2 regions of the Arthrobacter caoxuetaonis genome follow, and region 2 is predicted to be linked to the other one. Evidence: predicted binding sites of a transcription regulator. Region 2 holds the regulator's gene; the other holds the start of a gene.
The links. Region 2 encodes LexA, which represses DNA repair genes until DNA is damaged. Its sites were predicted from a motif close to TCGAACANNTGTTCGA; they were not measured.

Region 1: the regulator LexA is predicted to act here: its motif matches at 1,462-1,477, upstream of NF551_RS09505 (DUF6504 family protein).

What each region holds. Positions count from the first base shown of each region.
Region 1 covers NZ_CP099466.1:2,082,513-2,085,717, reverse strand. The annotation lists gene NF551_RS09510 (MDR family MFS transporter) at 1-1,387, shown strand, start outside; gene NF551_RS09505 (DUF6504 family protein) at 1,529-1,840, shown strand; gene NF551_RS09500 (DNA polymerase III subunit alpha) at 1,853-3,205, shown strand, end outside.
Region 2 covers NZ_CP099466.1:1,351,433-1,354,637, forward strand. The annotation lists gene NF551_RS06110 (ATP-dependent DNA helicase) at 1-1,076, shown strand, start outside; gene lexA (transcriptional repressor LexA) at 1,150-1,836, opposite strand; gene NF551_RS06120 (LysM peptidoglycan-binding domain-containing protein) at 2,224-2,592, shown strand; gene NF551_RS06125 (histidinol-phosphate transaminase) at 2,680-3,205, shown strand, end outside.

The sequences.
Region 1 (3,205 bases), 730 kb from region 2:
GGAGCACCTGTCCTGGGTAGTTACCGCCTACATCCTGGCCGCGACGATCGGACTGCCCATCTACGGCAAGCTCGGTGACTTGTTCGGCCGCAAGAACATCTTCATCTTCGCGATTGCCGTGTTCCTGCTGGGGTCGGTGCTTTCGGGCCTGTCGCAGAGCATGGGCCAGCTGATCGCCTTCCGGGCCCTGCAGGGCATTGGCGGCGGCGGGCTGATGATTGGGGCGCAGGCGATCATCGGGGACCTGGTCTCCCCGCGGGAACGCGGACGGTACATGGGCCTGATCGGTGCCGCGTTCGGGCTGGCCTCAGTCGGCGGGCCGCTGCTGGGCGGCTGGATCACCGATTCCTGGTCCTGGCGGTGGGTCTTTTACATCAACGTGCCCATCGGCGCGGTGGCGCTCGCCGTGGTCATCATCTCCCTGCACCTGCCGCGGCACAGCGGGGTGCGGCCGCGCCTGGACTACCTGGGAGCGGCGCTGCTGGCGGCGGCTTCAACCGCGCTGATCCTGGTGACCAGCTGGGGCGGGACAACCTATGAGTGGTCCAGCCCGCAGATCCTGGGCCTCTCCGCTGCTGCCCTGCTGGCCGGGGGCGCCTTCGTGTGGGCGGAATCCCGGGCCTCGGAACCGATCCTGCCTCTGGGCCTGTTCCGGATGCGGAACTTCCTGGTGCCGGTGCTGGCGGGTATCGCCGTCGGAATTGCCATGTTCTCCACCATTTCCTACCTGCCTACTTTCCTGCAGATGGTGGGCGGGGCCAGTGCCACGCAGTCGGGCCTCATGATGCTGCCGATGATGGGAGGGCTGCTGCTGACCTCCATTGGCACGGGCCAGCTGATTTCGCGCACCGGCCGGTACAAGATCTACCCCGTTGCGGGGTGCGCCGTGGTGATCTGCGGGCTGCTGCTGCTTTCCCGCATTTCGGCCGAGACCCCCTACTGGTTCACGGCCGTGGGGATGGCGGTCCTGGGCATGGGAATCGGGGCGCTGCTGCAGAACCTCGTCCTGATTGTGCAGAACAGCGTGCCGCCGCGGACCATGGGAACGGCGATCTCCTCAGCCAACTACTTCCGCCAGATCGGCGCGTCCTTCGGCATTGCAGCGTTCGGGTCCATCTTCGTGAGCCGGCTGACGGACCAGCTGGCCGGCGCCCCCGCCGGGTCCGCGGACGCCATTCCCGGAGGGAGCATCAACTCGCTGACACCGGCCCTGCTGCAGAGCCTGCCGCCGCAGGCCCAGGAAGTGATCGCTTCAGCATTCGGGCAGGCCATGCCGCCGATTTTCCTGCTCAGCGTGCCCATCGTGGCCGCCGGCGGAGTGCTGTGCCTGTTCATTGAGGAGATACCGCTTTCGACGCAGTCCCGGGTTGAGGCGGCGTCGGAGTGAACCGGGCGCAGGACTCCCACCAGGTTCCTAGGCACCGCCGTGCCCATTGTCAGACGGGAGCCGTACACTGGAGTTCGAATATATGTTCGAATGTTTTCAGCCAGGTGTTTCAGCCTGGCCTAGGCACGTGGAGGGGCAGCCGTGGGACTTTTCAGCGAAGCAATAGAGGTGGTGTGCTCCCCGGCGGGCATCCCGCTGCGGCTTACCTGGCAGGGGAGGACCTACAAGGTCGCAGCCAATCCGGTGCGCTGGTATGAGCGCCGCAGCTGGTGGGAGGAAGAACCCCGGGCAGAACGCGGACACGGGGCCGGGCTGGTGGACTCGGAGATCTGGCGGGTGCAGGCACGCCTGAACCCCCGCTCCGCACTGCGCACCCTGGATATTTCCAGGCAGACTGCCTCCAACACCTGGCGGCTGATCCGGATCCATGACGCCCTGCGGGAAAGTGCCTAGCGTCCTGCTGCCATGAGCTTCACCCATCTCCACGCCGCCACCGCGTTCAGCGCCCACTACGGCACGTCCTGGCCGGATGAACTGGCCCGGTCCGCCGCAGCCGACGGCGCTGACGCGCTGGCCTGCACCGACAGGGACGGCCTGTACGGCACGGTCAAACACCTGCGCGCCTGCATGGATGCTGGAATAGACCCGGTCGTCGGGGTGGACCTCGCCATCCTGGACGGTGAAGGCAAAGATGCCGCCGTCACCGGGAGGGTGGTGATCCTGGCCCACGGGCACAACCGCGGCGCCGGATACCATGCGCTGTGCCGGCTGATCTCCGATGCACATGCAGGCACGTCGCCTTCCCGCGGCAGGGCCGGCAGGCCGGCCGGGATCACACTGGAACAGCTTGCCTCCCGGTCAGCCGGGAAGGACGGGGAACCGCTGCTCACTGTCCTGGTGGGCCCCTACTCCGACGTCGGACGTGCCATGCGCAGCCGCAGCTACGCCGTCGCGCGCACTCTCTTTCGCCGCTGGCTGGCGGTTGTGCCGCGTGCTGCGCTCGCCGTCGAGGTGGTCACCCACCTCAGCGCCCCGGGGGTAAACCTCAGCCTGGCCCACGCAGTACGGTTGCTCCGGCTCTCCGATGAGATGAACATTCCCGCAGTGCTGACCAACGCAGTGCGCTATGTGGATGAAGACGGAGCAGCTACCGCAGACGTGCTCGACGCCGCCCGTGCCCTGACCTCCATGGCGCAGCTGGCAGACCTGCAGCCCAATGGCCAGGGCTGGCTGAAGTCCGGGAAACAGATGGCCGCGCTCGCAGCGGAAATCAGCCACGAAGCCGGTTACGGGCGCTCCGGTGCGGCGAAACTGCTCGCCGCCACGGAGGCGCTCGCCGATTCCTGCCGCATCGACCCGGCGTCGGACATGGGATGGAAGCAGCCGGTGGTGCCGGAGGCCTCGGTCATCGGGATCGATACCGAACCGGGCCTTGAGCTGCGCGGACGCTGCGAAGCCGGCATCGGCAGGCGCTTCGGGCATCTGGATTCCACCGCGGAAGCGGCCATGCGCAACCGGCTCGAACACGAGCTGGGCATTATCGAACGGCTCGGTTTCGCGTCCTACTTCCTGACCGTCGCCGAAGTCTCCACGATGATTCGGGAAATGGGGGTGCGGGCAGCAGCCCGTGGTTCCGGAGCCTCCTCCCTGGTGAACTACCTGCTCGGGGTCAGCCACGTGAACCCGCTGGCCCACGACCTCATCTTCGAACGGTTCCTCTCCCGGGACCGCTCCACGCTGCCGGACATCGACATTGACGTGGAAAGCGCCGAACGGCACAACGTCTACCACCGCATCTTCGAACGCTTCGGCGCGCAG
Region 2 (3,205 bases):
TCGGACGGGTCCGGGAAGCGTGCCGTGTGGCGCTCTCCGATTCCAAGCCTGAGGGCGGAGACGCCGGGGACGGCGGGCGCCAGATGGCCCGCTCTCGCCTGATGGGTGTGCTGGAAGTGTGTGAACGTCTGGTGTCCGCTCCGGACGCCGGTGAAGTCGTATGGGCGTCCCGGCCGAGCACCTTCTCTCCGGGGGAGGGTTATTCGCCTCCCGACGACGACGCGCCCGCCACGCTGAATGTCGCTCCGCTGTCCGTTGCCGGCCGGCTGCGCGACGGGCTGTTCGACGGCCATACCGTCATCCTGACGTCAGCCACCCTGGCGATTGGTTCCGAGTTCGGGCCGGTGGCAGGCGGACTGGGGCTCGTGGGCGCAGCGGCACCCCAATGGACGGGATCCGACGTCGGCAGTCCCTTTGACTACCCGCGGCAAGGCGTCCTGTACGTTGCCAAGGACCTGCCCAAGCCCGACCGCGGCACGTCCGCCGCGCAGCTGGAAGAACTGGAAGCGCTGCTCAAGGCCTCCGGCGGAGGGGCGCTTGGACTGTTCTCCTCCCGCCGCGCCGCCGAAGAAGCCGCCGCTGCCCTGCGGCCCAAGGTCGGTTTTCCGATCCTGTGCCAGGGGGAATCGTCCATGTCTGGTCTGGTCAAGCAGTTCGCTGAGGAGGACGCCACCTGCCTGTTCGGCACCATGTCCCTGTGGCAGGGAGTCGACGTTCCGGGTGGCTCGTGCCGCCTGGTCGTGATCGACCGCATCCCGTTCCCGCGTCCCGATGACCCGCTGATGACGGCACGTACCCGTGCCGTGGCCAAAGCAGGCGGAAACGGCTTCATGACGGTCTCGGCGACGCACGCAGCCGTTCGCCTCGCGCAGGGCGCCGGGCGCCTGATCCGTGCAGCAGGGGACCGCGGCATGGTCGCCGTCCTGGATTCACGGCTGGCCACTGCCCGCTACGGCGGGTTCCTGCGTGCCGCACTGCCGCCGTTCTGGAGCACCACTGACCGTACCGTGGCGCTTGGCATCCTGGAACGGCTGCGCGAGGCCCAGGCAGGGGAGAACATGGGCGTGAAGTCCTGACGGGCCTTGCACAAGAACAAAGCCCGCCCTTCGCTGGAAGACAGCGAAAGGCGGGCTTTTCCGTGCGGAATGCCTAGAGGGAACGCATCACCGAGACGACCTTGCCCATGATGGTGGCGTGGTCTCCCATGATCGGTTCGTAGCGCGTGTTCTGCGGCAGCAGCCAGGTGTGGCCGTTGCGCTGGCGGAATGTCTTGACGGTGGCTTCATCGTCCAGCAGCGCGGCGACGATGTCGCCGTTCTCGGCCGTCTGCTGGCGGCGGACCACTACCCAGTCGCCGTCACAGATGGCTGCGTCCACCATGGAGTCTCCGGATACGCGCAGCATGAACAGCTCGCCGTGCCCCACCAGCTGCCGGGGCAGCGGGATCATTTCTTCCACGACCTGGTCCGCGAGGATGGGACCGCCGGCGGCGATCCTGCCGACCAGCGGCACCATTGCCGTGTCCACCGCCGTCGTCAGTTCCGTGACGTTGGATGCCGTTCGCGCATCTGCCGCGGGCGCTGACGCATCGCCTGCGGCGGAAACCGTGCCCCGCTCGGTGTGCATGAGCAGGGGCACAAGGATCTCCATGGCCCGGGGCCGTTTGGGATCACGGCGGATGTAGCCCATCTTTTCCAGCTGGCTGAGCTGGTGCGTGACGCTCGAAAGGCTGGCCAGGCCAACCGTGTCACCGATCTCGCGCATGGAGGGCGGATAGCCGTTGGTGCTGACGGACGCCTGGATCGTTTCGAGGATTTTCTTCTGCCGGGGAGTCAGGGACCGGGGCCGCGGGGCATCGGCGGCGGCCGCGGCAGCGCTCCTGCCTTCGGAGTTGTTCCTACGGGGCACTTCGGCTTCCCTTCGAGTGTTCCGGCGAACCGGAGGGCGGCAATGTCGGCAATGTCAGTGGCGGGTGGTTGCCTGAGTCCGAACGATAAACAAGTGACGCCGCCGGTATCCACGCTAGGGGAGCGGAGGGTCATTTTCAAACATTTGTTCGAGTGAGTCTCGACATCGTTCGTAGATAGATGCTAGAAAAGGAACAGAACGAATCGAATACATGTTCGATTCAAGGTCGCCAACTGTTCGAACCCAGTTTCGAACCAGCCCGGTCCGGTGCAGCAGCACCGGTACGGGCAGGCTCCGCTCCGGAAAGGTTTTGCCATGACAGTCCAGCTCTCGGCAGCACGCACCGCCCACCAGCCGGTGGAACAGCAAGCCCCCGCCCCGCTTCGCCTGACGCGCCGGGGCCGCCTGCTCCTCATTGGCGCCCCGATCATGTTCGGCGGTGCCGCCCTGCTGACGTTCGCCGGGTTCTTCACGGCACCCGCACTGGCCGCAGGCGGCGGCGGAGAACTGACCCGTACCCAGCAGGTGAGCGTCAGCACGGGTGACACCCTCTGGGGCCTGGCTGCCGAATATGCGCCGGAGCAGGATCCACGGACCGTCGTGGCCGACATTATGGAGCTGAACAACCTCTCTGACGCAACGGTTCCCGCAGGGGCCCAGCTCTACATTCCGGTCGCCGGCTAACTGCGTTCCGAGTCGTCCTGCCACCGGGACCCGTCACCGGGCTACACGGATTCTGCTCCCCGGCAGCGTGCGCCTTAAGCTGTACTGGTGACTGAACAGCTGGAAAAACTGAACCGCCTTCCCCTGCGCGACGATCTCCGCGGGCTGACGCCCTACGGTGCGCCGCAGTTGGATGTCCCCATCCTGCTGAACGTCAACGAAAATACCCATGGCCTGCCGCAGGAGGTGCAGGACGCGATCACTGCGTCTGTCCAGCGGGCCGTCTCGGGGCTCAACCGCTACCCGGACCGTGAATTCACCGAATTGCGCACCCGCCTCGCCGGCTATCTGGGCCACGGACTGGGCATTGAGAACATCTGGGCGGGCAACGGATCAAACGAGGTACTGCAGCAGATCCTGCAGGCCTTCGGTGGTCCCGGACGTACGGCGATGAGCTTTCCGCCCACTTATTCCATGTATCCGCTGCTCGCCAGCGGCACGGGAACCCGCTACGTCACCGGCGACAGAGCAGCGGACTTTACCCTCTCCGCCGAATCCGCCGCGGAACAGGTCCGTGCAGCAGCACCGAACATCGTCTTCCTCTGCACCCCGAACAATCCCACCGGCACCGCCC